Regions from separate parts of the Geobacillus sp. PLS 41 genome, predicted to be linked through region 2. Evidence: riboswitches for the same ligand, from Rfam matches in the RefSeq annotation. Region 2 holds a riboswitch; the other holds the start of a gene.

Region 1 (14,561 bases), 490 kb from region 2:
AGCCGGGCGATTATTTGGCCGTTTTTTGCACCGGCGCTTACGGCTATTCCATGGCGAACAATTACAACCGTCTGCCGCGCCCAGCCGTTGTGTTCGTTGAAAACGGCGACGCCCAGCTCGTTGTGAAACGGGAGACATATGAAGATTTGATCCAATATGATTTGCCTTTGAAAACGAAAGTGAAAAAGTGAAGGCCGCCGGTTGGAAAGAGAACGGCCTTCACAAAGAAAAGGCGCCCGCTGCTTTTTTTTCTGTGAAAATAATGAATCCATGAGCGGTTATTTTCATGCTTGGGTGGCGAGTAAAAGCTTACTCATGGATGTTTTTTGTTTTTAATTCAAATAAATATTTGAATAATAAAAGAAATGGGGTATAATATATTCGAACGGAAATTTGAATATGAAAGGGGGATAATGAATGAGTAAGAAAGATACATGTGAAATTTATTGTTATGACGAAGAAAAAGTCAATCGAATACAAGGGGAATTGCAAAAAGAAGATATATCCAGTGTTGTCCTGTTGTTTAAAGCACTGGCAGATGAAAATAGGGCAAAAATTGTCTATTCACTTTGCCAAGATGAAGAGTTATGTGTATGTGATATTGCTAATATCATCGGGGCTTCTGTTGCAACAACTTCCCATCATTTACGCACCCTTTATAAACAAGGGATTGTAAAGTATCGAAAAGAAGGAAAGCTAGCATTTTATTCGCTGGATGATGACCATATTAAGCAGTTAATCATGATTGCGTTAGTACATGAGAAAGAGGTGAAAGTCCGTGTCTGAACAACAAGCAAAATTATCTAAATCAGAAGCGAAAACCTACCGTGTTCAAGGATTTACTTGTGCAAACTGTGCGGCAAAGTTTGAAAATAATGTAAAATCATTGCCAGGTGTTCAAGATGCTAAAGTAAACTTTGGAGCATCTAAAATTACCGTTTGGGGTACAACAACCATCGAAGAATTAGAAAAAGCAGGAGCTTTTGAAAACTTAAAGGTTCGGGAAGATAAAGAAAAATCAGTCAAGCGTGAACCTTTTTGGAAGCAAAAAGAGAACATTAAAGTGTATATTTCCGCCGTTTTGCTTGTGATCAGTTGGTTTTTAGGGAAGCAATACGGAGAAGAGCATATCTTTGCGACAATTGGATATGCTGCAGCAATTTTAATCGGTGGATATTCGTTATTTATAAAAGGTTTCAAAAACCTAGTTCGATTGAATTTTGATATGAATACGCTGATGACAGTGGCGATTTTAGGAGCTGCAGCGATTGGTGAATGGGGAGAAGGTGCAACGGTTGTTATTCTATTCGCCATTAGCGAAGCCTTAGAGCGTTATTCCATGGATAAAGCTCGTCAATCCATTGAATCGTTGATGGATATTGCTCCAAAAGAAGCATTAATTCGTCGCGGAAATGAAGAAATGATGGTCCCTGTTGACGATATTCAAGTCGGAGATATTATGATCGTAAAGCCTGGTCAGAAATTAGCGATGGATGGAATCGTCATCAAGGGTACATCTACGCTAAATCAGGCTGCCATTACGGGAGAAAGTGTTCCAGTAACCAAAACAGTCGGTGATGAAGTCTTTGCAGGAACATTGAATGAAGAAGGGTTATTGGAAGTAAAAGTGACAAAACGAGTGGAAGATACAACTCTTTCGAAAATCATCCATTTAGTGGAAGAAGCTCAAGCAGAACGAGCACCTTCTCAAGCGTTTGTAGATCGTTTTGCCAAATACTATACACCAGCCATTATCATTTTTGCTCTTTTACTAGCCGTTATTCCTCCATTATTTATGGGTGCTGATTGGAGCGAATGGATTTATCGAGGTCTAGCTGTATTAGTGGTTGGTTGTCCGTGTGCGTTGGTTATTTCCACGCCTGTTTCGATTGTAACTGCCATTGGAAATGCAGCGAAAAACGGTGTGTTAATTAAAGGTGGTATTTATTTAGAGGAAGCAGGATCTCTAAAAGTCATCGCTTTTGATAAAACAGGAACATTAACAAAAGGTGTTCCTTCCGTCACCGATGTGGTCACTTATAATGGCGATGAAAATGAACTAATGACCATTACAGCAGCCATTGAAAAAGGCTCACAACATCCACTTGCTTCCGCCATTATAAGAAAAGCAGAAGAAGATGGATTGAATTTTAATGATGTATCGGTTGAAGAATTCCAATCCATTACAGGTAAAGGGGTCAAAGCCAAAGTAAACAACGAAATGTATTATGTCGGAAGTCCAGGTCTTTTTGAGGAACTTCTTCCAAATGGCATCCAATCAGAAATAAAAGAACAAATTACAACCCTTCAAACACAAGGGAAAACGGTCATGGTATTAGGGACGGAAAAAGAAATTCTGGCGTTAATTGCCGTGGCAGACGAAATAAGAGAATCATCCAAAGAGGTTATTCGAAAACTTCATCAAGTCGGTATTGAAAAAACGGTAATGTTGACAGGGGATAACCAAAGAACAGCCGAAGCCATCGGAAAACAAGTCGGCGTTTCCGATATTAAAGCCGATTTACTTCCAGAAGATAAACTGAATTTCATCAAAGAGCTTCGTGACAAGCATCAAAGCGTGGCGATGGTTGGAGATGGTGTGAACGATGCACCAGCTCTTGCAGCTTCAACCGTTGGTGTGGCAATGGGTGGTGCTGGAACCGATACAGCCCTAGAAACAGCCGATATTGCCTTAATGTCTGATGATTTAAGCAAATTGCCATATACGATTAAATTGAGCCGCAAAGCTTTAGCGATTATTAAGCAAAACATTACTTTCTCTTTAGGGATTAAGGCATTGTCATTACTGTTAATTGTGCCTGGTTGGTTAACGCTATGGTTAGCGGTATTTGCCGATATGGGAGCAACATTAATCGTAACATTAAACAGCATGCGATTGCTAAAAGTCAAAGAATAGGCTCTTCACCACAAGTTGTACTTGATCATTTAAGGTAGGTGTGCATAGAGGGTACAAAAAATGCGAATTTTCCTGTATGGTAAAGGTGACCAAACCAAACCATGGAGGGAAATTCGCATGTACTCTCAGTTTATCAAAGAACTCATCGATTGACCAGATGTTTTGATTCAAAAGGTGCGAAAAGAAGGGGAACGTTGGATTTTCGAACTTTCTCTACCCGAACAATGCCCGTTATGTCCTGTCTGCTTGAAGCGCACGATCAAAATGACAGACAAAAAGAAGCAATGGATGCATGGCTATGCTCAGCGAATCGGAATTTTTTGGATCGAACTTCCTGTCGAGCGCAGACGTTGTAGCACGTGTGGCGTGACGTTCAGCACGTCGTATCCAGCCATCTCTCCTCGAAGTGTGGCGACGGATGCTTTTCAGCGATGGGTCGCGCAATCTTGCATCGGAACATCCATTCAGGCGGTGGCTCGTATGCTCAAGCTTCCTTACACGACCGTTGAACGATGGTTTTATACCCATGCCCCTTCCTTCCTATCGAATGACGTCCAACCAAAGGCGGTTTGTGTCGATGAGTTTGCTTTTCGAAAAGGGCACGACTATGGAGTGGCGATCATGGATGCCGAAACGGGAGAAGTGTATGCCATGGAAGCAGGAAAGAACGAGGAAGCCATTGGGCGTGCATTGGCTCATGTATCTCGTTCCGTTCAGTATGTCGTGAGTGACTTGGCTCCAGCGATGAAAAAAGCGATTCAACGGGTTTGCCCAGAGGCGACACATGTCGTCGACTATTTCCATGTCATTCAGCTGTTTACCGATGCTTTAGAACGTTGTCGCAAATATTTGGGCAAAGGAGGCAAGAAACACGGAAATGTTCGTTACGTTTGCCGTTTATTGAGCCAATGCCCAGAGAAATTGACGGAGGAAGAACGTCAAATCATACGAGAATGGTGTAATGAAAGCGATTACTTAAAGTCTGTTTACCAATCGCTCCAACATGTTCGCTATGTGTTCAAAAGCAAAGATGAGCAACAGGCGAAACGACGCTTGAAGGCTTGGATTCATCGGTATTTGTTTTGTCCTTGTTCCGTTGTTCGTGCCATCGCAAAATCACTCGTCAAACGAACAGACGAAATGATATCGTGCATTTTATCCCATTATTCGAATGGGAAGATGGAGGGAACGAATAACAAGATCAAGCTGATGAAACGTCGGGGATACGGATACCGAAATATCCAGCGTTTTGCACTGCGGGTTCGGCTGGAAACAGCTAACATACTTTCATGACAGGTGCAAGTACATCTTTTGGTGATGAACCTCTTTTCGGGAAAGCATGCAGTAAATGGTGACAAGCATTCGGTGCGCGATCGCAACGAGTGCTTTTTTCTTTCCCCGGCGAGCCGCCAATGACCAAAATTTCGCCGCCAACGGTTGATTCCTGCATCGGGATAACGCCCATGCCGCCTCGCATAACGCGGATTTAATATGAGGACTGTAGATGAGCATTTTTCATTACAATAATTTCCATGGTTAGAGAGACAAACAGGGTCCCCCTTACGCGATACGGAGCTGTTTTTTGATCACATCAATGGGAATATCTTGCTTCGCGGCGTTATAAATGAACTCGACGACACTGTGGTCTTTCCGCGACCGAAGAAGCTCCAGCCCGGCGGAAAGGGTTTGTCGGGATTCGGCGATGCTGTACACGCAGGCCAAGAGCACCACCGCCCAATACCGTTTCACCGCCCGAATGTGGCGGACCCGGTATCCATCCAGCTTCAATTGGTCTTTTGCCTGCCGGAAAAAGCACTCGATCGTCCAACGCTGAGCATAGTAACGCAAGATGTCTTCGTCCCCGAGCTCCCGATCGGTGCTCAAGACGACATGGAGATGTTCCGGCGTCAGCGGCTGATCCGCCTTCCAAGCCAGCAGCACCACCGCATCATCGAGGCCATGGATGGCCCCCTCATAGCGATACACGCAATAACGCTCCTGACCCACCGTGACGAGGTGGGTGTCTTGGGGCTCGATATAGCGAGCAAACTGCTTGGCTTGGACGGCGACGCCATTCGGATAAAGAATCCGGTTCGTCTTGAGCATGGCGATGACATGGAATCCCTTTTTCAGACAGGCTTCGATGAGCGTTTGGGACGGATACCACGAATCCATGAGCACATACACCGGCTGAGCCCGCTTCACCTTGAGCGAGGAAAGCATCTCGATCGCCAAGTCGATTTTGCTCCTTCCCGCCGCCTTGTCATACAGACGAAACGCGAACGGAAACGCTTGCGTGAAGGTGTGCACCATCAGCCAAACGAGCGAATGCCCCCAAACCGATTGATGATCTTTGTGCGAGTAGTGCCAATCACACCCTTGAATGGCGTGTGCAGCCCGTGACGAAGGCTTCGTTTTTTGGCAAATCGTATCATCAATCGAGACAAAAAGAGGCTGATTCTTTCGCTCGACCAGGGGCTCGATTCGGCGGAGGATCCACTCTTGAAGCTTCCCAAGCAGCCTTTCCTCATCCCAAGGGCTTTTCGTGAAAAAGTGACTGAGCGTCGTTCGATGATTCGGATGAAAGCTCCAGTGATGAATATCGGTCAATGTTCCCGAGAATCCCTTGGTGGTCAAGGCATCGACGATATGAATGAGATGCTTGATGACCGGTTTGGAAAGCTGCAGCGTTAACCCCAAAGTGAAGAAAAACTTGTGGATTCCTTGGTGATGTGCTAATCTATTCATGAGACATGAACCTCCTTGTGTGAATGGGTTTTGAGCACATCTATTTTACCCAAGGAGTCCGGTTCATGTCTCCTTTTTTGTTTGGTTGTCAATTTATGTTAGTGAATTTGCTCATCTACAGATGAGGATTACCCTTTACCGTTCGTGTACTTTTGCGTTTTCCAGCGCTTTCGTGATTTCCCGGGGCCACCCCAGCCCAAGAAGCGAGGCGCTGCGGTGTCGGGAACTGTCCCATATCCACTCCGATTTCGGCGATGATGACGGCGGCGGTTTCCTTTTTCACTCCAGGAATCGTCATCAGAAGATCCACTTCCTGTTGATACGGTTGTAAGAGATGGTCGATACGTTGGTCCATCTCCTGAATCAAGCTTTCCAAATACTCGATGTGCTTCCACGATTGGCGAATCATGAACAACTCATGTTCGGTTAATGTCCCAAAGAGCGATTCCTGAATTTGTTGCTTTTTCCCTTTCATTCTTCCGTGAAGGCAAGCGTCGATATCGGCTTCTTCGATGTACCCCTGTTCCATTAAACGGGTCAAGAGTTTTCGGCCCGATACTCCGAAGATGTCGGAAATCACCGTACCCAGCTTGATATTGGAACACTCCAATACTTTATGAATTCGGTTTTTTTCCGCAATCAATTGACCCACCCACTTTTTGCGTAAACGGGTCAAGTCCCGCAATTCTCGAATTGGCGCGGGTGGCACAAAACTCTTTTCAATCAGTCCATAACGCAATAATTTAGCGATCCATTCCGCATCGGATACATCCGTTTTTCTCCCTGGGACATTCTTGATTCGCTGAGCGTTGGCCAAGGTAATGTCAAAGTAGTCCTCTAAAATGTTAAAGACCGGTTTCCAGTAAACCCCCGTACTCTCCATCGCTAGATGAGTGATTTCTCGATCCTCGAGCCATTTCAGGAGGCGAAACAAGTCTTTGGTAAACGTCGAAAACGTTTCGATCTCCTTTTGAATGTGGTCTTCTTCTCCCCAAAGCGCACAAACGACAATCGTTTTGGCATGAACATCTAAACCTGCGCAACGATGATAAAGCACATCCATGATCCGGACTCCTTCCATTGATGAATTCGCAAACAGTGAGTCCACTTGTTCGTTAGGCATTTTTCTGTTCGTAGTCACCTTTTCCAAATGAAAAGGGCTTACAATGGGTGGAACACCAAATGGACTCAAACAGTTTTTTGTACAGGGTCGAACCACCATTAAAAAGCACGTCTTTCCAAACTGTTTGCGTTCATCCTCCATTATGGAAGGAGAGATGGATTTTCATGCCTGGGTGGGGAGTAAAATTTACTCATGGATGTTTTTTGTATCACTAAAAAATATGATATAATATATGATATAATATATTATATAATATATTTAGTGAAAGAGAGGTGAGACAAATGGACATGACGTTAACAGCCAAAATCAAAATTTACCCAACAGCGGAACAAGCAGAAGTATTGAAAGCCACCCTTTCCGCTTATCGACAAGCGTGCAACGCTGTATCTGTTGTGATTTTTGACACAAAAGTGCTTGTACAAGCCAAGTTACACGACATGACCTATCGTCTACTTCGATCAAACTACGCTTTGCGTTCGCAAATGGCGCAATCTGTGATTAAAACGGTGATCGCTAGATACCGTTCCCTAAAAAGCAATGGTCACGAATGGACATTGGTTCGCTTTAAAAAACTTGAATATGATCTCGTTTGGAATCGAGATTATTCGCTTGTTCAAGGCGTATTTTCTGTCAATACGCTAGAAGGACGAATCAAAGTACCATTCGAACCAAAAGGCATGGAACAATATTTTGATGGCTCATGGACGTTTGGCACAGCCAAACTCGTCTACAAGCATAACAAATTCTTTTTGCACATTCCCATGACCAAAACGATTCCAACCGTGGATGAACACAACATCCGCCAGGTGGTCGGTGTCGATGTGGGTGTTAACTTTCTTGCAGCAGCTTATGATTCGCAAGGGAAAACCACCTTTTTTAACGGGCGAAAAATCAAGCATATGCGTGCCAAGTACAAACGAATGCGAAAAACCCTCCAGCAAAAAGGGACGGCTTCTGCGCGTCGGAAGTTGAAAACAATCGGACAACGAGAAAACCGTTGGATGACGGATGTGAACCATGCTGTCACGAAGGCACTCGTTCGTCAATATGGAGAACGTACCCTTTTTGTATTAGAAGATTTAACAGGCATTCGTGAAAAAACAGAACGTGTACGTATCCATGACCGATATGAAACCGTATCGTGGGCGTTCTATCAGTTCCGTCAAATGTTAGAGTATAAGGCACGTTTGCATGGGTCAAAAGTGATGGTGGTTGCTCCGCATTACACCTCTTTGACATGTCCAAAGTGTGGTCATACGGAAAAAGCCAATCGAAACAAGCGTACACACACCTTTTGTTGCCGAACATGCGGATACACCTCAAACGATGACCGCATTGGTGCTATGAACCTTCAACGAAAAGGAATAGAGTACATCGTTGAAGGAACGACACAGGCATGACCTGCGTCGTTGGGTAGTTGTCAACCTGCCCCTAATGCAACCCCAAGTCAAGGAAGGAGGACGAAGTCCGCTCGCACTTCTGGGGAGTTGCAAGCCCCCACTTCAAGCGTTAGCGAAGTGGGGGTAGTTGACTGTTGATTTGAGGAAAATGCTGATTTGATCGCGTTCCAAATTTCTTTGAAGATGTCGATAAGGTTTTGAATGAACGTTTTCCCTTCTTCTGACTGCAAAAACGCCGATAGCTGTTCTTTCGCCTTGCTCAGCTGATCGTTCACTTGATCCCAATTAATATGGGCGTTTTGCATTTTATGGAAAAGGGAAATCAGGTTGTTGATTTCATTCTCGCTCAGCGTAATGCCAAGGTCGTTGGCGATTTTTTCAATAAGGGCGCGCAAATCAGCGTCCGTCTGCGGTGGGTTGTTGGCGATTTCTTGTTTGATTTTCGCCAGCAGGGCGACCGCTTTGTCCGCGCCGATCGAATCGGCGAGCTTCGCCGTCTGCACCATTTCCTCGTTCGCCACTTTTTTGACATCATCAGGGATGGCTTGGTCCGAGGAAATTTCATACGCCTTCATCAGCCCCGTCAGCGCTGCGGTGCCGGAAACCGGAAACGGGGCGGTGATGTAAATATCGGCATCTTTCACCCCTGCGGTGATCAAGGCGTTTGTATACATCTCTTTCGTCACCCATGTGATGTTGTGCGTTTCGACATGAAGCCCCGAGCCGGGCTCTTTTATCGTGATCATCGACGACGAGATGGCGCGCGTGCCGATTTGCGCTTTCGGAATGAGTCCGTCCAAATATTTATGCTCCTCAACGTTTGAGACGGTGATCGTTTGCGCCCCGTCCGGTGCCTTCATTTCGTCGAGCACTTTTTGCTTTTGTTCATTCGTTAAGTTTTCCCCGAGCGTCACAATGACATCGCCCGGCGCGGCATCGGCCGCTGCGATGCCCGGAGATGCCAAGAGCACCGCCCAAAGCAGCGATGAAGCGATCGTTCGTTTCACATAGCTCGCCTCCTGTTTACGAAAATGCATTATCATTATACCGCACGCTCGCCTGCTTGGCTATCGGCAAAAAAGCGACGCGGTCAGGCGGCGTGCGAATTTGAAAAGACATTTTTTCTTTTGTTTCACTTGGCAATCATGGTATGATAAAAGCAGTTTCGATGTCGAAAAGGAGCTGGATGCTTGTGGCGAAAAAAGGATATATTCTAATGGAAAACGGCGGGAAAATCGAGTTTGAACTGTTCCCAAACGAGGCGCCGGTGACGGTGGCCAATTTTGAGAAGCTCGCAAACGAAGGCTTTTATAACGGGTTGACGTTCCACCGCGTCATCCCTGGATTTGTCAGCCAAGGAGGATGTCCACGCGGCAACGGAACGGGCGATGCCGGCTATACGATCCCGTGCGAGACGGACAACAATCCACACCGACATGTCACCGGCGCGATGTCCATGGCGCACCGCGGCCGCGACACCGGCAGCTGCCAGTTCTTTATCGTCCACGAGCCGCAGCCGCACTTGGATGGGGTGCACACCGTCTTTGGCCAAGTGACATCGGGCATGGACGTCGTGAGGACGATGAAAAACGGCGACGTGATGAAGGAAGTGAAAGTATTTGACGAACCGTAAACAGCGCATGAGCGAGGATGATCGGACTGTTCGAAACAACTGGCGCTTGTTTTTCTTTTTGCTTGCGGCCAGCCTGTTGTGGGGAGCGGCGTATTGGATTTGGGTTGCGGAATGATGATGCAGGGCGTTTCGTGTGGTATAATGAACATAACGATATAGTGATGCATCCTTCGGGGCAGGGTGAAATTCCCGACCGGCGGTGATGGGGCTTTCCGCCCCTCAGCCCGCGAGCCGAAAGGCAGGATCCGGTGCGATTCCGGAGCCGACAGTATAGTCTGGATGGGAGAAGGATGCCAATATGCGCACGGCTGTTTTCGGCCGGTTCAGACCCATGGGCAGCGTCTGTCGGCCGACTAGGCATGGTAGTATCTTTTGTTTCCGACCGGCCGGTATAGCCTGCTTAGCGAACGTGTGTTTGTTTGCGCATCATTGGTCATTCTCTCATCAATGAGCCCCCGGGGACATCCCGGGGGTTTCGTTTTTATTGAAGGAGGGAGTGCGGTGCATAACGATGAACATTATATGCGGCTCGCTCTCGATGTGGCCAAAGCTGGGGTCGGGCAAACGTCTCCCAATCCTGCAGTTGGCGCGGTCGTTGTCAACGGTGGGACGGTCGTTGGGCTTGGCGCCCATTTGAAAGCGGGTGAGCCGCACGCTGAAGTCTATGCGATCCGCATGGCTGGCGAGAAGGCGCGCGGTGCGACGGTGTACGTGACGCTTGAGCCGTGCAGCCATTATGGAAAAACGCCGCCATGTGCCGATTTGCTCATCCAGGCGGGCGTCCGTCGCGTCGTCGTTGCCACGACCGACCCGAATCCGCTTGTCGCGGGAAAAGGGATTGCCAAGCTGCGCCAAGCGGGCATTGACGTTGATGTTGGCGTATTAAAAGACGAAGCGGACGAATTAAATCGGATGTTTTTCCACTATATCGCCGCAAAAACGCCGTTTGTCACGTTGAAGTTCGCATGCAGCCTCGATGGCAAAATCGCGACGGCGACGGGGGAAAGCAAATGGATTACATCAAGCGCGGCGCGTGAGGATGCCCATCGCCTTCGTGCGCAGCATGACGCCATTTTGGTCGGCGTCAACACCGTTTTGACCGACAACCCGAAGCTTACCGTCCGCTTTGGGGAAAAGCGGAAAAACCCGCTGCGCATCATTTTAGATACAAAATTGCGTACACCGCTTGACGCCCATGTCGTCGCTGACAAGGAAGCAGAAACGTGGATCATCACCGGCGGCGTCAGTCGGGAACAAGCAGCGGCGTATGAGCGCCTTGGGGTGCGTGTATTTTCAATGCCGACGGCCCAGATCGATGTCCGCGATGTGCTCCGTCTGCTTGGGGAGCAGGGAGTCATGTCGCTGTTTGTCGAAGGCGGCTCGCGCGTTCATGACAGCTTCCTCCGCGCGGGAGCAGTCAATGAGGTCATCGCCTATATCGCTCCGAAGCTGATCGGCGGCCGCGGGGCGCCGACGCCGGTCGGCGGCCTTGGCTTCGCCCGGCTTGCTGAAGCGGTGGAGCTTGACATCCGCCGCATCGAGACGATCGGCCCGGACATCAAAATCGTCGCCGCGCCGAAACGGAAGGAGGAATCGTTGTGTTCACTGGCATTATTGAAGAGATCGGCACGATCGAACAAATGAAGCAAACCGGCGACGCCATCGTGATGACGATTGGCGCCAAGCGGGTGCTCGAAGATGTGCGGCTTGGCGACAGCATCGCCGTCAACGGCGTCTGCTTGACCGTCACATCGTTCACCGAACGGCAGTTTACGGTCGATGTCATGCCGGAGACGGTGAAAGCGACGGCGCTAAAGACATTAAAGCCGGGGGCGAAGGTGAATTTGGAGCGGGCAATGGCGGCTGGAGGACGGTTTGGCGGCCATTTCGTCACCGGGCATGTGGACGGCGTCGGGCGCATCATCCGGCAGTGGCCGAAAGCGAACGCCGTCTACTATGAAATCGAAGTGCCGGCCTCGCTGCGCGCCTATATGATTGAGAAAGGATCGGTCGCAGTCGATGGGACGAGCTTGACGATTTTCGGTCTGAGCGAGCGCACGTTCATCGTTTCACTCATTCCGCATACGCGTGAGGCGACGATTTTAGGCGAAAAGCGGCCGGGCGATCTCGTCAATATCGAGTGCGACATGATCGGCAAGTACGTCGCCGCTTTCCTCACCGCGAAAGCGACGCCGACCTCCAAATTGACGGTCGAATTTTTGGAGCAGCACGGCTATAAATAGTGGAAAAGGGGGCAAGCTTGATGTTTGACACGATTGAAGCAGCGCTTTCGGCGCTGAAAAACGGAGAAGTGATCATCGTTTGCGATGACGAAGACCGCGAAAATGAAGGCGATTTTGTCGTGCTGGCCGAAAAAGCTACTCCGGATGTCATTAACTTTATGATCACTCATGGCCGCGGGCTCGTCTGCGTGCCGATTACGGAGGAATTGGCGGAGCGGCTCGAGCTTGAGCCGATGGTCACTCATAACACGGACGCGCATGGCACAGCGTTTACGGTGAGTGTCGACTACAAAACGACAACGACGGGAATCAGCGCCTACGAGCGGGCGGCGACGATTCAGGCGCTGCTTGATCCGAATGTGAAAGCGAGCGATTTTAAACGTCCTGGCCACGTTTTTCCGTTGATTGCGAAAAAGGGAGGCGTCTTGCGGCGCGCCGGCCATACAGAAGCGGCGGTTGATTTGGCCCGTTTGTGCGGCGCGAAGCCGGCCGGCGTCATTTGCGAAATCATTAAAGAGGACGGGACGATGGCTCGCGTTCCTGATTTGCGGCAAATCGCCGACCAGTTCGGATTGAAAATGATCACGATCAAAGATTTGATCGCCTATCGGAGCCAGCGGGAAAAGCTCGTGAAACGGGAGGTGGACGTTTGGCTGCCGACCGAATTCGGCGAATTTCGCGCCATCGGCTACACAAACGTGCTCGACGGAAAAGAGCATGTGGCGCTTGTCAAAGGAGAGATCATCCCGGATGAGCCGATCTTGGTGCGCGTCCATTCCGAATGCTTAACTGGCGATGTGTTTGGCTCGTACCGGTGCGACTGCGGTCCGCAGCTGCATGCGGCGCTCAGGCAAATCGAGGCGGAAGGGCGCGGGGTGTTGCTTTACATGCGCCAAGAAGGGCGCGGCATCGGCCTTATGAACAAGTTGCGCGCTTACAAGCTGCAGGAGCAAGGTTATGACACCGTCGAGGCGAACGAAAAGCTCGGCTTCCCCGCCGATTTGCGCGATTATGGCATCGGGGCGCAAATTTTGAAAGATCTTGGCGTGACGAAAATGCGCCTGCTCACGAACAACCCGCGCAAAATCGCCGGCTTAAAAGGGCATGGACTCGAAGTCGTTGAACGGGTGCCCATTCAGATGCCAGCGAAAAAGGAAAATGAAAAATATTTGCGCACGAAACATGAAAAATTAGGACATATGCTTCATTTTTAATGATGGGAGGAGCAACGAACATGCGCATCATTGAAGGAAACTTAGTCGGCACCGGATTGAAAATCGGCATCGTCGTCTCTCGTTTTAACGAATTCATCACGGGCAAGCTTTTATCTGGGGCGATCGACGGCTTGACGCGCCATGGCGTGAGCGACAGCGACATCACTGTCGCCTGGGTGCCGGGTGCGTTTGAAATCCCGCTTGTGGCGAAAAAAATGGCGGAATCGAAGCAGTTTGACGCTGTCATTACGCTTGGCGCCGTCATCCGTGGGGCAACGAGCCATTTTGACTACGTCTGCAGCGAGGCGGCCAAAGGCGTCTCCCACGCGGCGCTTGCAAGCGGTGTTCCGGTCATTTTCGGCGTGTTGACGACGGACACCATTGAACAGGCGATCGAGCGGGCCGGCACGAAAGCGGGCAATAAAGGATGGGAAGCGGCGGTGTCGGCGATCGAAATGGCGAACGTCTTGCGGACGCTTGCGTAATTTGCGTAAAAAGGCATGAAATGGTTCACAATATCGGTGAGAATGTTTATAATACGTATAGAGAAAATGACAAAAACTTTTCCATTTCGGAAAAGCGTTTGTCGATAATGAGGGATTTTTATGTTAATCCGTTACCGAAAAAACTATGAGAAAATCGCCATGGGACTGTTGTCGTTTATGCCGACGGAAAAAGACCTGAAACGGCTGCAGCAGACGATGAAACAGTATGAAACAAACAACGATTGGCAGCTGTTTTTATGGAAAGAAGGGGATGACATCGTCGGCATTATCGGCGTCCTGTTGCGCGCTCCTGATGTTGTGGAAATCCAGCACATCAGCGTCAATCCGTCACACCGCCACCAAGGGATCGGAAAACAGATGGTCAAGGCATTGAAAGAGGTGTACCCGGGCTGCCGATTGTGCGCCAACGAGTGGACCGCCTCGTTTTTCGATAAATGCCATGCGTGCAACGAATAACGAAACTAGCGCGGCTCCGCGCTCAGGCGGGCGGCGGAGGGGGAGGGAAGCCAACTCCTTCCGCTTTGGCCCGTTTTTTTTGTTCGCGTGCGGCGACGACGTCCGAGCGGTCGCGGCGCCGGTGTTTATCCACAAGATCAAGGTTGGCTAGGTCGCTGGCTTGCCCCCAAACGAGCTGCCGGTGGGCGCAGGCGGCCTGGCATTGCTCATAAAGGGAACGGTCGCGAATCGGCAGTTCGACGCTTTCGTACGGTTCGCCGCGGGTGATCCGCCCAGCCGTCTCGTCGAGCAAGCGGGCGAGCGCCTCGTCATCGAGGCCGA
Region 2 (14,561 bases):
ACCCACTTCACCGGTGAAGCGGCCGGCGCGCCCAAATGTGGAGGGAGCTTCGTTTACAGTATACTCGAAGAAGGAGCATTTGAACGCCGTCATGAACGACTATTTGGCAGAAAAAACGAAAGGCCATCCGCTGCAATACCACGTTTGGCTCGCCGATCGCGTCTATGTTTCAAGCGAAATCCCCATTTTAGGCCGCTCGGTCGAACTTGTCGTCTCGTTTGTGCCCAAAGTAATCAAAGGAGGGAATGTCGAGCTCACGGAGCCGACGATTTCGCTCGGCGACTGGAAGCTGCCAGTGACGTATGTGCTTCGCTACTTGCAAAAGCACGCCCCGCTGCCGGATGAAGTGGCGATTGACCCGGAGCACACCCGCGTCTACGTCGCGCTCACGGACATTCGCTTTGGCAACGGCTATCAAGTGGCGGCAAAAAAAATCGATTTGGCCGCCGATGAGATCGTGTTTACCTTAACAATTCCGACGAAGCAGCACCAGTAAAAAAGGGCTGACCTAAAACGCACCCGCGTTTTGGGTCAGCCCCTTTTTTGCGATTGGGAGCTCCTTTGCCATCTGCTTTTCCGACGTTTTAGACGAGGCGCAGCCCTTTTGGATAAAAGTTTTTCACCGTTCCTTTCACTTCTTTCCCCCAGGCGAACGGAAATCCATCCACGGCCACAAGCAGCCAACCGCGGTCGCCGCCGGTGGAAAGCGTCTCGCCGCGCCAATATTGGACGATTTCGCGGCTCGCGCTCGATAGGTCAAGCACATGTTTCGCTTCCTCTGTCCGCAACGCCAAGGCAAGGGCATGGTTCGGCTCAAACCGCTCTTTTTTCACATCCCCTAAGTGCAACCCGGCGCGGACGATTTTCAAACCGGACAAATCCGGGCAACGCTCGGGCAACACAGTCAAATGGGCGCCAAATGACACGAACGTGCCGTCTCGCTCTGTCCGCAATGCCTCTTGTTCAAACTGGCGATACAGGCGGATAGCGGCTTTTGGCGCGCTCGATTTCGCCCACCGCCCTCGCCAAGGTGAGGTGGGCCGCTGTTTTTGGAGTTTGGCGACAAAATGCCCTTCCCCTTTCAGACGGTGCGGCCAAAGGCGGGCGGTGTGTACGAGATCGGATCGATTGGTTTTCGTCCATTCCGGCCGCCCTGGCTCGATGCCGCCGATTTTCGCAATGGGTAACAACTGCAAATCCTCGTACGTCTCAAGCAGCCATTCAATCGTTTGTTCGTTTTCCTCCGGAGAGAACGTGCACGTGGAATAGACGAGAATGCCGCCTTCTTTCAGCATCGCATAGGCGCTTTCCAAAATGCGCCGCTGTCTGGCCGCACATTCTTCCACATAAGCCGGGCTCCAAAACGAAGCGGCCTCTTCATCCTTGCGAAACATGCCTTCGCCGGAACAGGGGGCGTCGACTAAAATTTTGTCAAAAAAGCCCGGAAACTGCTCGGCAAGCGCCTCGGGAGTTTCATTGACGACAACGGTGTTCGTCAAGCCGAACCGTTCGACGTTCTCTGCGAGCGCTTTGACCCGTTTCGGGTGGATTTCGTTGGCGACAAGCAGCCCTTTGTTTTCCATCATCGCTCCAAGCTGGGTCGTTTTCCCGCCAGGGGCGGCGCACAAGTCAAGCACCCTCTCCCCAGGGGCGGGACGCAGCGCTTCGGCGACCGCCATCGCGCTCGGTTCTTGAATGTAATACAGGCCGGCCGTATGGTACGGATGCTTTCCCGGCTGTTCGTCCGGCTCATAATAAAACCCGGTCGGGCAAAACGGCACCGGGGAAAGGGAAAAGGGCGCCGTTTTTGCCCATGCGCCCGGGTCGGTTTTCAACGGATTGACGCGCAAGCCGTTGATTTTTTCATTTTCATAAACAGCGAAAAACTCGTCTGCTTCTTCATCAAGCAGCTTCTTCATTTTCGCGACAAATGCTTCCGGCAATCTCAACGCAGCAAACTCCTTTCTCCGTCCGTCGTCATGAGCGTTTGCCTGGCCATTTCACTTTTGGCTCCGTTTTGTTCAAGATGCGTTGAATGTTGGCGCGATGACGATAAAAGATAAACGAAGCCAGCAACAATACCGCCACCGTCAATGGAATGTCGTCCGTGAAAAAGACGGTGTACACGACCGCATACAGCGCCGCGGCCATCGATGACAGGGAGACGTAGCGTGAAACAGCCAAGACGACAAGAAACACGGCGATGAGCGACAAAAAGAACAACGGCGAATAAAACAGCATCACCCCGCCTGATGTCGCCACCGCCTTGCCGCCGCGGAATTTGGCGAACACCGGATACATATGGCCGACCACGGCGATCGCCCCGGCCAAAAGCGGATGCACGGGGACGGAAAAAAGCATCGGCAAGCTCGCCGCCAGCGTCCCTTTTAGCATATCCCCGACAATGACGATCGTGCCCGCTTTCGCCCCGAGCACGCGGAACGTGTTCGTTCCCCCGAGATTGCCGCTTCCATGTTCGCGGATGTCGATCCCGTAGCCGATTTTCCCGACAAGAAGGCCAAACGGAATCGAGCCGAGAAGATAAGCAAGAAGCAAAATGAGTGCGGTCATCGAATCAAACACCCTTTACTCAACAAGTTTGTGCATGTTTCTATTTTAACATGCATGAGCGAAAACGGTAGACAGGAATTTTGCATTTCAAGGACATAGCCGCTAAACTGAAAAGAAGAAACGGGCTGTCGGAAAGTCCGTCCGACCCCGGACAGATGAGAAAGGAGCGACCATGATGAAAACGACGGTTGTATGGAACGGAAACATGTCATTCAGCGGCCAAAGCGCTTCCGGTGTGGTGATTCCGATCGACGCCGCGAAAGACGTCGGCGGCAACGATTCAGGCGCTCGGCCGATGGAGCTGTTGCTTCACGCCTTGGCCGGCTGCACCGGCATTGACATCGTTTTAATCTTGCGGAAAATGCGGCTTGACGTCCGCGCGTTTTCGATGGAAGTCGAAGGAACGCGCGCCGATGACCACCCGAAGCGGTTTACCGACATTCATATTCATTATGCGCTCGAAGGCGATTTGCCGGAAGACAAAGTCGCCCGCGCCATTCGGTTGTCAAAAGAAAAATATTGTTCCGTTTCCCATTCGTTAAATGCCGCCATTACAGCGAGCTATTCGATCAACGGCGTGCGCGGGAAGGAGACGATCTAACAAGGAGAAGGGCTTGACGTTCATGGCCGTTTCGCGTGGCATAGCGTCGAATGACAATACGATGAAAAAGGTGTTCCGATACGATTAAAGGGCTGAAACAGATCGGCATCACCGGGTTTACCGTTTCGCAAGTCGTTGGGCGGGGAAAACAGAAGGACACGCAAGAAGTTTACCGAGGAAAAAACTACAAAGTGACGCTTCACCCGAAAGTGAAGCTGGAAATTGTTCTTTCCGATTTGGGATGAAAGATTTCGCAGGGTCAGCAGCGATTCATGCGCTCGGCGGCTTTGCGGCACTGGCGATCGCCAAGCGGCTTGGGCCGCGAAAAGGGCGGTTCAACTCGGACGGTAGTGTGAACGTATTTGCGCCGAGCAATATTCCGCTTGCTTCGGCTGGGGCGTTCATTTTATGGTTTGGCTGGTTTGCGTTTAATGCGGGCAGTACGCTCGACGCATCCAATAAAGCATTGGCATCGATCGCCCACAACACGATGCTGTCAGGGGCGGCCGGAGGCGCGTCGGCGCTCTTCGTGACGATGAAAAAGTACGGAAAAGCCGATCCAAGCATGGTCATGAACGGTGTATTGTCCGGTCTGGTGGCCATTACGGCCGGTTGCGCCTTCGTTTCGCAATGGAGCGCGGTGCTGATCGGTCTTGTGAGCGGCGTCATCGTCGTCTATGCGACGCTGTTTGTCGATGCATTGAAAATTGACGACCCGGTCGGTGCGGTGGCGGTTCATGGGTTTAATGGGGTGTTTGGCACGCTCGCCGTCGGCTTGTTCGACTCGACGCAAGGATTGTTGACGACCGGTCATGCGTCGTTGTTCATCACCCAACTGCTTGGCGCGTTGACAGTCATCGTTTGGGGCTTCGTCAGCGGTGCGCTCATCGCGAATGTGTGCGACAGCACGGTCGGGCTCCGGGCGACAGAGCGTGAGGAAGAAGAAGGTCTCGATATGGCGTACCACGGCATTCCGGCTTACAATGAACTCGAGCGGTTTGCCGATCTCCCGGGCGGGTTGTACGATTTTGAGGAGACGACCGGCATTCGCGTTGCTCCGTTAAACAAGAAAAACGCGGTCGGTTGAACGCTCTCCCACCTACGCTTGTGCTTCGAGGTGGGAGATTCTTGGGAACACCCGCCCCACGGCAGGCTGTCCATCGAGCTAAAAAAGAAAGGCTGTCCGATCAACAGACTCTATCGGGCGGTCTTTTTTGTTTCTGTTGTTCTCAACAGTCAGTTGTGAATTTACAAAATATTTACGAAAAATCATCCTTTCTGCTCTATCATTGTACTGACTCGCAAGGATATAATGGGAGTGAACGAGAAGGCGAGAGAAAGGGGAACCGGGAATGAAGAATTCCAAACGATGGGGAAGACGGGTGCTATCCGCATTGGCTGCTGCAGCGGTGCTGGCCGCGGCTCCAGTTGGGGCGGCAGGGAACGGGAAAAGCAAGGGGAAGCCGCCTGCTTCTTCGCACCGTTATATTGAGGTGCAGCTGTTAGGCATTAACGACTTCCACGGCCAGTTGAATGTGACGAGAAAAGTCGGCGGGCGGGAAGTTGGACGGGCTGATTATTTAGCCGCTTATTTGAAACAGCGGGAGGCGGAAAACAAAAATACGCTGCTCGTCCATGCCGGCGATGCGGTTGGCGCCAGCCCGCCGGTATCGGCGCTGCTAGAGGACGAGCCGACGATCGAAGTGCTCAATAAGCTCGGCTTTGACGTCGGCACCCTTGGCAACCATGAGTTTGATGAAGGAGTAGCGGAAATGCTCCGCTTGATCCATGGCGGATATCACCCGGCGACCGGCGATTTCGCCGGAGCAGATTTTCCGTACGTGAGCGCCAACGTCGTTGATGCGCAAACGGGAAAGCCGATTCTCCCGCCATATGTGATTAAGCGGGTCAACGGCATGCCGATCGGATTGATCGGCGTCACGCTCACGGAAACACCAACGATTGTGACGCCAAGCGGCGTCGCGGGAGTCAAGTTCATCGATGAAGCAACAGCGATTAACAAAGCGGTCCGGGAACTGAAGAAAAAAGGGGTGCAAACGATCGTCGTTCTCGCCCATAACCCAGGCGTATCCAATCCGGATGGGACAAACGCAAGCGGGGAAATTGTCGATATCGCCAAAAATGTCGATGATGAAGTCGATGTGATTTTCGCCGGTCATAACCATGCCTATTTAAATGCGGTTGTGGACGGCAAGCTGCTCGTTCAGTCGTATTCGTACGGCACGGCGTTTTCTGATGTCGATTTGAAAATCGACCCGCGTACGAAAGACGTCGTCGCCAAAAAAGCGGAGATCGTGACGACCTATCATGACGGCATCACTCCGGACCCGGAAATCCGTGCCCTCGTCGAAAAATATGAAGCGAAAGTGGCGCCGCTTGTCAATCAAGTCGTCGGCACAGCAGCCGAAACGATCACCGATGAACAAAACGAAAGCGGCGAGTCCGCCTTGGGCAATTTGATCGCCGATGCCCAGCGGGCGGCGATGAAAACCGATTTTGCCTTTATGAACCCGGGCGGCATTCGCGCCGATATTGAACAAGGCGAAGTGACGTGGGGCGAATTGTACAACGTTCAGCCGTTCAACAACCAGCTCGTGAAAATGACGCTCACCGGCGCGCAAATCCGCCAGCTTTTGAATCAACAATGGCAGCCAACCCAAACGCGCATGCTGCAAATCTCCGGCCTCCGCTATACATGGAGCGCCAGCAAGCCGGTCGGAGAAAAAGTCATTGACATTCAGCTTCCTGACGGCACACCGCTAAAACCGGACGCCGAGTACACGGTGACAGTCAACAGCTTCCTCGCCGACGGCGGCGATGGGTTCACGGTGTTGACGCATGGGACAAACCGCGAGGTCGGCCCGGTCGATTTGGATGCCCTTGTCTCGTATATTCGCGGTCTTGAGCAACCGTTCTCAGCACGGATCGAGGGGCGGATCAACCGGCTTCCGTAACAGGTGTTGACCGAGGAAAAAGGATGGAAGGGCGAACGGTCGCTTATCTAATGAAGAAGGTGTCCCCAAAAGACTCGGGACACCTTTTCTTTACTCCTAATGGGCGGGCTTGCAGCCGCTTGTGCTTGGACGATCGAAAAAAGATCGTTCAAGAGAGTTTTTCCGCAGATCAAGATGCTTTTTGCTCGAACAGCTTGATGATCTCCACGATCACTTCGGCCGCTTTCACCATATTGTCGGCGGAAATGTATTCGTAGCGGCCGTGGAAGTTTTCGCCGCCGGCGAAAAGGTTCGGCGTCGGCAGCCCCATGTAGGAGAGCTGCGACCCGTCTGTACCGCCGCGGATCGGTTTCACCTTTGGTTCAATGCCCAAGTTCGTCATCGCTTCGTGGGCGATGTCAACAATGTGGCGCACCGGCTCGATTTTTTCGCGCATGTTGTAATATTGGTCGTTGATTTCGAGAGTGATTCGGTCGTTTCCATATTTTTGCGCAAGCGAAGCCGCGATCTCTTTCATTTTCGCTTTGCGAGCCTCAAACTGTTCGCGGTCAAAGTCGCGGATGATGTAATGAAGCTTCGTTTCCTCTACACTGCCTTGGAACGAAAGCAAATGGTAAAACCCTTCATATCCTTCCGTATGCTCAGGCGCCTCATGGGCTGGCAACTGCTGCTCGAACTCCATGGCGATTTTGATCGAGTTGATCATTTTTCCTTTCGCTGTGCCCGGATGGACGTTTTTGCCTTTGATCGTGATTTTCGCTTCGGCAGCGTTAAAGCTTTCATACTCCAATTCGCCAAGCGGCCCGCCGTCGACCGTGTAGGCAAATTGGGCGCCGAATTTGGCAACGTCAAATTTATGCGGCCCGCGGCCAATTTCCTCATCCGGCGTAAAGGCGACGCGCACTTTGCCGTGCTTGATTTCCGGGTGTTGAATGAGATAGTTCATCGCGGTCATAATTTCGGCGATTCCGGCTTTATCGTCAGCACCAAGCAGCGTCGTCCCATCGGTCGTGATGAGCGTATGCCCTTTGTAGTGAGCGAGCTCCGGGAAATCGTTTGGCGACAAGATGATGCCTTGTTCTTTGTTTAACACGATGTCCCCGCCGTCGTACGAGTCAATCAATTGCGGGTTGACGTTGGCTCCGGTAAATTCCGGCGCGGTGTCCATATGAGCCAAAAAGCCGATCACTGGCACGTTTTTGTCCGTATTGGCCGGCAACGTCGCCATCACGTAGCCGTTGTCATCGATCGTCACATCTTCCATCCCGATCGCCTTCAGCTCTTCGACGAGCATTCTCGCCAGCTCCCACTGTCCCGAAGTCGATGGGCACGTATGGCTGTTTGGATCGGATTGAGTGTTGACTTTCGCGTAGCGGATGAAGCGTTCGATGAGTTCCTGTTTCATTGGTTCATCTCCTTATGTATAAGTTTTTCTGGATCAGCGAATCATTCCGCCGATGCAGTGAGAAAAAAGAGGCGGTTTCCGTTTTATTTTACCATATGCGGCTTCAAACGGTAAAAAAGAGGGGACCATTTCCTACTTGGCGCTATGATGCCCCAAAGTTGGCGTACTGGCGTACGGACGCTGCCATTACAGGCGCCGGCGGCAGAGGACGGTTATGGTATAATGAAAAGGCCAGTGTCTCGTCAGAAACGCGAAAGTAGGTGCTTTCTGCCTCGTGCGGATGAAACAAATGGAAAGGAGAAGCCAAACCATGTCATTCAGCTACGTGTCTCATCTGTATTGTCCGAAGTGTGAACGTACATACGATGTCGACCAAATCCATCAACTTTGCGAATGCGGTTCGCCGCTTCTTGTCGCTTACGACTTGGAGGCGATGCGCCAAAAAGTCAAGAGGGATGTGCTGAGGGAACGTGAAGCGAATTTATGGCGTTATCATGAGTTGCTGCCGGTAAAGCATCCTGAACATATCGTGTCGCTCGGCGAAGGGATGACGCCGCTTGTGCCGATGCCGCGCTTAGGACGGGAAATCGGCATTGAAGCGCTCTACATGAAAGACGAAGGGGTTATTCCAACAGGGACGTTTAAAGCCCGCGGCGCGGCGGTTGGGATTTCTAAAGCAAAGGAATTGGGCGTCAAACAGCTCGCGATGCCGACAAACGGCAACGCGGGAGCGGCGTGGTCGCTATACGCGGCGCGGGCGGGCATTCAGGCGACAGTCGTCATGCCGGTTGAGGCGCCGGAACTGACGCGAAAGGAATGCGCCATCGCTGGGGCGGAATTGTATTTCGTCAACGGCCTCATTAGCGATGCCGGGCAAATCGTCGCCAAAGCGATCCGCGAATACGGCTGGTACGATGCGTCGACGTTGAAAGAACCGTACCGGATTGAAGGGAAGAAAACGATGGGGCTGGAGATCGCCGAACAATTCTCGTGGCAGCTCCCGGATGTCATTTTGTATCCGACCGGCGGCGGCGTCGGGTTGATCGGCATTTACAAGGCGATCAAAGAACTGCAGGCGCTCGGCTGGGTGGACGGCCGCATGCCGCGGCTGGTCGCTGTGCAGGCCGAGCATTGCGCGCCGATCGTCAAGGCGTGGAAGGAGAAAAAACGTGAATCGGAGTTTTGGCCGAACGCCCATACAGTGGCGTTTGGCATCAATGTGCCGAAAGCGCTTGGCGACTTTCTTGTTCTTGAGGCGGTGTATGAGACGGACGGTTGCGCTATTGCCGTCAACGATGAAGCGATTTTGGCTGAACAGCGGACGGCAGCCGAACTCGAAGGGGCGTTCATTTGCCCGGAAGGAGCGGCGGCGTTTGCGGCGGCCCAAAAGCTGCGCGAGAGCGGTTGGATTCGTGATGGGGAGACGGTCGTCGTGCTCAACACGGGGACGGGATTGAAATACGCCGATTTGGTTCAAGTCGCCCCACCGGTGCTCGAACCGGAAGATTCGCTTCCGATGCGGGAATAATCAAGCCGCAAGCAAAAAATCGTAGACAAATCCAAAAAGGAATTGTATACTAAATTCATCGGAATAATGAAAAAACGGATAAGCGATTCATCTTCGGGGCAGGGTGAAATTCCCGACCGGCGGTGATGAGGCGCTTGGCCTCTCAGCCCGCGAGCCGCAAGGCAGGATCCGGTGCGAGTCCGGAGCCGACAGTATAGTCTGGATGGGAGAAGATGAAGGTTTGCCGGCGTTCGTTTTGGCGCATGCGAACGTCTAGTTGCGCACACCCTTTTTCTCCCTTAAGCCTCGTTCGGTTTAAGGGAGTTTTTGTTGGCGCTCGCGGCGGCAGCCTTCTTCTTGTGAGGATGAATCACGAGAAGGGGAGGAGAACAAACATGAAACGCATTTCCATCCGCGCCTTTGTCGGCATCGGAGTGTTGGGCGCCATGGCGCATGTGCTCATGATGCTCAACTTTCCGCTGCCGCCGTTTCCGAACTTTTTGCTTGTCGACTTCAGCGACATCCCGGCGCTTGTCGCCGCGCTGTTGTACGGCCCGCTCGCCGGCGTGGCGGTCGAACTCTTGAAAAACGTGTTGAACTATGTTTTTGTCGGCAGTGCGACCGGCGTTCCGATCGGCCAAATCGCCAACTTTACCGCTGGGGCGGCGTTTATTTTGCCGGTTTCCTATATTTATGGGAAAGCCGCATCGAAAAAAGGCTTGCTGCTGGGGTTGGCGGCGGGAACAGTGACAATGGCGCTCGTCATGAGCGTGCTCAACTACTACGTCTTTATGCCGGCGTACACCCTTTTCCTTGGCGCTCCGCAGATGAGCGCGCCGGAAGCGAAGGCGTTGGTGGTATCGGCGATTTTGCCGTTTAACGCCGTCAAAGGAGCGATGGCGGCCATCGTATTTCAGCTTCTCTTTTGGCGTCTTCGTGCTTGGCTTGAGAAACAAGCGGCATCCCGCCAAGCCGCTTGATGATCAAAAAGCGAGGGATTTCCGACCCCTCGCTTTTTGCTTTGTCAAAAGCGAATCCGCGGCACCCACTCGGCAAACCGCTCCTCTTTAAACGGATTGGCGGTCATCGAATAGCCGCGCTCCTCCCAATAGCCCGGCTCATCTTCCTTCATAAAGCGGATGCCCGACGCCCATTTCGCCCCTTTCCATAAGTAAAACGTCGCTGGCGGGATGAACCGGAGCGGATAGCCGTGCTTCGGCGAGATGTCCTGCCAGTCGTGATGCTTGTCTTTCCATCGATAGACAAACAAGGCATCGTCGCCCATGAGCGCCTCAAGCGGCAAGTTCGCCGAATAACCGAACCGGTCGCCGTTTAAATATCCGTAAATTTTCACGTATTTCACATCAGGATCTAGCTCCACAAAGCGCAAAAACTCGCGGAAGGCGATGCCTTCAAACGTCGTGTCGAATTTTGACCATGTTGTGACACAATGCATATCGATGGTTGAAACCGTCTTCGGCAGCTGCATCACTTCTTGATACGACAGCGAAACTTCCTCTTTCACATCGCCGAACAATCGGAAATTCCACGTCGCTTCATCGAATTCGTACACATCGCCCTCATGCAAAATCGGCCATTTTTCCGTTTCGAATTGGCCGGGAGGGAGTTGTTTGGTCATGGTTGGCACCTCCTTTTTCTGCTAAATTTCTCTTAATTATTCATGATACAAAATAGGGGCAAGGGATGCAACGAAGAGGGGGCTTGATGTATCATGACGGGTTCGGTCAAGTTGATGTTTTATTTTGTAAAGTAAATTTTCGGTAAGTATTTATTGATTTTTAATTTTTCCCAATTATATAATGATAATAACAAATTTGAAACTATTGTTCCGAAATGTGGAACGACAGATGGAGGAGAGGGGGATGCCGACTAAGAAATAGAGTGGGGTGAACGACGTAACGATTTGTATTAACATTTGCCGTAAAATGTGCTGGAGAGGAGAAGAGAAACATGGTGCTCATTGGAGTGTTGATCGTCATCATCGGCTTCATTGTTCGCATTAATCCACTTCTTGTCGTGACAGCGGCTGGATTGGCGACAGGATTGCTCGCCCATCAATCGCTGTATGACATTATTGAACAATTTGGAACAGCGTTTACGACCAACCGGTATATGGCGGTGTTCATCGCCACATTGCCCGTCATCGGCATTTTGGAACGTTTTGGATTGCGTGAACAGGCAGAAAGTGTCGTGGCGAAAATCAAAGCCGCGACAACAGGACGAATCTTGACCGCTTATTTGATCATCCGGGAAGCGGCTGCAGCGGCTGGGCTTACTTCCATCGGCGGCCATGCTCAAATGGTTCGTCCGCTCGTCGCTCCTATGGCAGAAGGAGCGGCGGAAGCGAAATACGGAAAACTGCCGGATCATGTCCGGGATGACATTCGCGCTCATTCCGCAGCGGTGGACAATATCGGGTTGTTTTTTGGCGAGGATGTGTTCATCGCCATCGGAGCGATTTTGTTGATGAAAGGATTTTTTGATCAAAACGGCATTCCTTCTGATCCGCTGCATATGGCGTTATGGGCGATCCCAACGGCCGTGGCCGCGCTGATCGTTCACAGCATCCGCCTGCATCGGCTGGACCGCTCGCTTCACAAGCTCTTTCATCGGGAGAATGGAAAGGGGAGAGAGTGAATGTGGTTGTCCATTGAAGCGGTGTACATATTTTTAGGCATTGTGGTTGTGTTGGGAAGCTTGTGGACCTTTGCCGATCGTCAAAACCCGAAGCGCTTCACATCAGGGTTGTTTTATTTCCTTTATGGTGTGACACTGCTGTTCGGCAGCATCATTCCCCCGTTTTACACCGGAGTGCTTGTGCTTATCATGGTGGCCATTGTCGGAACCGGGGGATTGAAGCTCGGAAGCTACCAAGAGGCGACGCCGGAAGAGAGAAGACAACATCGCGATCGATTGAAACATCGCCTGTTCATTCCGGCCTTGTTGATTCCGGTTTTGACTGTCATCGGTGTGACATGGCTGAAAAATGTCAAGGTTGGAAACGCTTTTCTTTTCGATCCGAAAAACGTGACTCTTGTGTCTCTCGGGCTAGCGACGTTCGTTGCTTTGCTCGTCAGCATGGCGATGACTCGGACCACTCCGTTTATGGCAGTTAAAGAATCGCGCAGGCTGCTTGAATCAATCGGCTGGGCCGCCCTCTTGCCGCAGATGCTGGCAACGCTAGGGACGATTTTTACGACTGCTGGGGTAGGCACCGCTGTGTCCAATTTGGTAGGAAACATCATTCCGACTCATTCATTGTTTTGGATTGTGGTGGCCTATTGTATTGGCATGGCTTTGTTTACGATGATCATGGGCAATGCTTTTGCCGCGTTTCCGGTCATGACAGCGGGGATCGCTGTTCCACTGCTGATCAAACAATTTGGCGTCGATGCGAATCATGTGGCCGCCCTCGGGATGTTTTCCGGCTACTGCGGCACCTTGATGACGCCGATGGCGGCGAATTTCAACATCGTGCCCGCCGCCTTGCTTGATTTGAAAGACAAAAACCACGTGATTCGCGTGCAAGTGCCGACAGCGTTGATTCTGTTGGCGTTCAACATCGCTGCAATGTATGTGGTCACTCTCATGGATTTATAATCCGATAACGGGAAAGGACTGAAGATACGATGAAAAAAGTGCTCGTGACCGGATTTGATCCGTTTGGAGGAGAAACGGTGAATCCATCGCTGGAGGCGGCCAAGCAAGCAGCCGGATGGAAAAACGATCGGTATATCGTTGAAGTTCGGGAGATTCCAACCGTATTTGGCCAATCATTAGAAATCTTGCATGATGCAATGAAGCAAGTGGATCCCGATATTGTGATTTGCGTCGGACAGGCGGGAGGGAGAGCCGATATTTCCGTTGAAAGGATAGCGGTGAACATCAATGATGCCCGCATTCCCGACAACAAAGGTCATCAGCCGATTGACGAACCCGTTGTTCCAGGCGGGCCTGTTGGCTATTGGTCAACTTTGCCGGTCAAAGCGATTGTCCATGAGTTGAGGCGTCACGGCATACCAGCCTCTGTCTCTTATACAGCGGGAACGTTTGTCTGCAACCATGTGTTTTACGGATTGATGCATTATATTGCCCAAGTGAAGATGCCCATTCGGGCCGGATTTATCCATATTCCGTATCTGCCGGAACAAGCAGCCCGGCATCCAGGACAGCCTAGCATGGCGTTAGAAACGATTGTGAAAGGACTGCGGATTGCCATTGACGTGACGGTCGAACGTGAAGAAGATATCCAAGCGGTTGGCGGGCAAATTTGTTAAGGGGGATTCGTCCAGTTGCCTTTGACTTCAGCCTGCCCCTTCTGCTCGGCATGGATTTGGCTAAACAAAAAGCGGTCGCCATGGAGGTAGGAATGCAAAACTCCGGATTGAGCGTGGCAATTGCCACAGCGAATTTTTCACCCTTGGCGGCTGTTCCAAGTGCGATTTTCAGCGTGTGGCACAACAATATATATATATCCGAAGCGATCCTCGCGGCGATTTTCAGCCGGAGGGAAGAGAAGGACCATCTGATAGGATTAAAGGAAAAGTCAAGGGTGTAGAAGCAGGTGTAAACAGCGGTTTTGTAAGAGAGAGGCCGCTGTTTTCTATTGTGTATTGTAGTGGGGAAGCTATCTACCATAAGTTGTCCTTAATATTTTAAGATAGGTGTGCATAGAGAAAATAGAAGGGGCAAAAAATGCGAATGAAGAGGAGACTGAGAAGAACGCGCAGCCCCCCTTTTCATAAATCACCACCCTCTTCGACCGTCCTTAGGAATAATTTTCTCCTAATTGCACATCGTATCCAATAGAAACTTGGAAATAGGAGCGTCATGCCGATGGACGTACAAAGCGAGCGGCGATTTTTCCTTTTGGCGCTTGGCGTCATCGCCCTTTACGTGTCCCCGCTCTTTCTCCTTGGCGAAAACGCCCATATTCGCGTCCACGATAATTTGGATTCCAATATCGCTTGGTATAAGGTGCTCTCCGAAAGCGGAAAAATCACCGGGCCGCTTGACGCGAAGATTCCGCAAATCGCCAACGGCAAGTTGTCAAGAAATGCCCTCGGTTCGGAGTTGACCGGCATCGTCTGGCTGCACGCGTTATTTCCCACGATGACTGCTTATGCGCTCAGCCAAACGATCACAAGGGTGGTGGTATTTGTCGGCATGTATTTGTTGTTGAAAACGCATTTCCTGCCCGAGCCGCGTTGGATGGCTGTTCGCATCGGCGTGGCGCTCGCATTTGCGCTGACGCTGTTTTGGCCGTCGGGGATGTTAAGCACGCTCGGCATGCCGCTTGCGCTCTGGGCGTTTTTGAGCATCCGGAAAGGCGAGGGGGAGTGGAAACATTACGTCGCGCTCACGCTTCTCCCGTTTTATTCCAGCTTTGTGCTCGGGTTCTTTTTCTTTCTTGCCGCCATGGGCACTCTTTGGCTTTTGGATGTGCTGCGCGGGAAGGGGTGGAACATCCGCTTTTTGACT

The links. A riboswitch is a leader RNA that binds a small molecule or an ion and turns the genes downstream of it on or off. The one in region 2 is predicted to bind FMN.
Region 1: linked by a shared signal. The riboswitch ahead of ribD (bifunctional diaminohydroxyphosphoribosylaminopyrimidine deaminase/5-amino-6-(5-phosphoribosylamino)uracil reductase RibD) and the one ahead of ACVX3G_RS11545 (ECF transporter S component) in region 2 are both predicted to bind FMN.

Annotation. Positions count from the first base shown of each region.
Region 1 is NZ_CM151395.1:1,814,318-1,828,878, forward strand. Features, by position in the region: gene lysA (diaminopimelate decarboxylase) at 1-191, shown strand, start outside; gene ACVX3G_RS09040 (ArsR/SmtB family transcription factor) at 418-786, shown strand; gene ACVX3G_RS09045 (heavy metal translocating P-type ATPase) at 779-2,917, shown strand; gene ACVX3G_RS09050 (ISL3 family transposase) at 3,080-4,210, shown strand; partial or broken gene ACVX3G_RS09055 (IS110 family transposase) at 4,205-4,417, opposite strand; gene ACVX3G_RS09060 (IS701 family transposase) at 4,478-5,665, opposite strand; partial or broken gene ACVX3G_RS09065 (IS110 family RNA-guided transposase) at 5,784-6,728, opposite strand; gene ACVX3G_RS09070 (RNA-guided endonuclease InsQ/TnpB family protein) at 7,070-8,188, shown strand; gene ACVX3G_RS09075 (DUF1002 domain-containing protein) at 8,236-9,195, opposite strand; gene ACVX3G_RS09080 (peptidylprolyl isomerase) at 9,381-9,821, shown strand; gene ACVX3G_RS09085 (hypothetical protein) at 9,808-9,936, shown strand; FMN riboswitch at 9,984-10,116, shown strand; gene ribD (bifunctional diaminohydroxyphosphoribosylaminopyrimidine deaminase/5-amino-6-(5-phosphoribosylamino)uracil reductase RibD) at 10,323-11,465, shown strand; gene ribE (riboflavin synthase) at 11,420-12,064, shown strand; gene ACVX3G_RS09100 (bifunctional 3,4-dihydroxy-2-butanone-4-phosphate synthase/GTP cyclohydrolase II) at 12,085-13,278, shown strand; gene ribH (6,7-dimethyl-8-ribityllumazine synthase) at 13,299-13,763, shown strand; gene ACVX3G_RS09110 (GNAT family N-acetyltransferase) at 13,884-14,240, shown strand; gene ACVX3G_RS09115 (DUF309 domain-containing protein) at 14,263-14,561, opposite strand, start outside.
Region 2 is NZ_CM151395.1:2,302,246-2,316,806, forward strand. Features, by position in the region: gene ACVX3G_RS11500 (YpmS family protein) at 1-496, shown strand, start outside; gene ACVX3G_RS11505 (RsmF rRNA methyltransferase first C-terminal domain-containing protein) at 585-1,949, opposite strand; gene plsY (glycerol-3-phosphate 1-O-acyltransferase PlsY) at 1,978-2,571, opposite strand; gene ACVX3G_RS11515 (OsmC family protein) at 2,747-3,172, shown strand; partial or broken gene ACVX3G_RS11520 (P-II family nitrogen regulator) at 3,256-3,408, shown strand; partial or broken gene ACVX3G_RS11525 (ammonium transporter) at 3,405-4,259, shown strand; gene ACVX3G_RS11530 (bifunctional metallophosphatase/5'-nucleotidase) at 4,525-6,147, shown strand; gene pepT (peptidase T) at 6,317-7,552, opposite strand; gene ACVX3G_RS11540 (threonine synthase) at 7,863-9,080, shown strand; FMN riboswitch at 9,166-9,298, shown strand; gene ACVX3G_RS11545 (ECF transporter S component) at 9,455-10,039, shown strand; gene ACVX3G_RS11550 (sulfite oxidase-like oxidoreductase) at 10,084-10,698, opposite strand; gene ACVX3G_RS11555 (DUF969 domain-containing protein) at 11,031-11,717, shown strand; gene ACVX3G_RS11560 (DUF979 domain-containing protein) at 11,718-12,680, shown strand; gene pcp (pyroglutamyl-peptidase I) at 12,710-13,357, shown strand; partial or broken gene ACVX3G_RS11570 (transporter, sodium/bile acid symporter family protein) at 13,399-13,638, shown strand; gene ACVX3G_RS11575 (DUF6044 family protein) at 13,917-14,561, shown strand, end outside.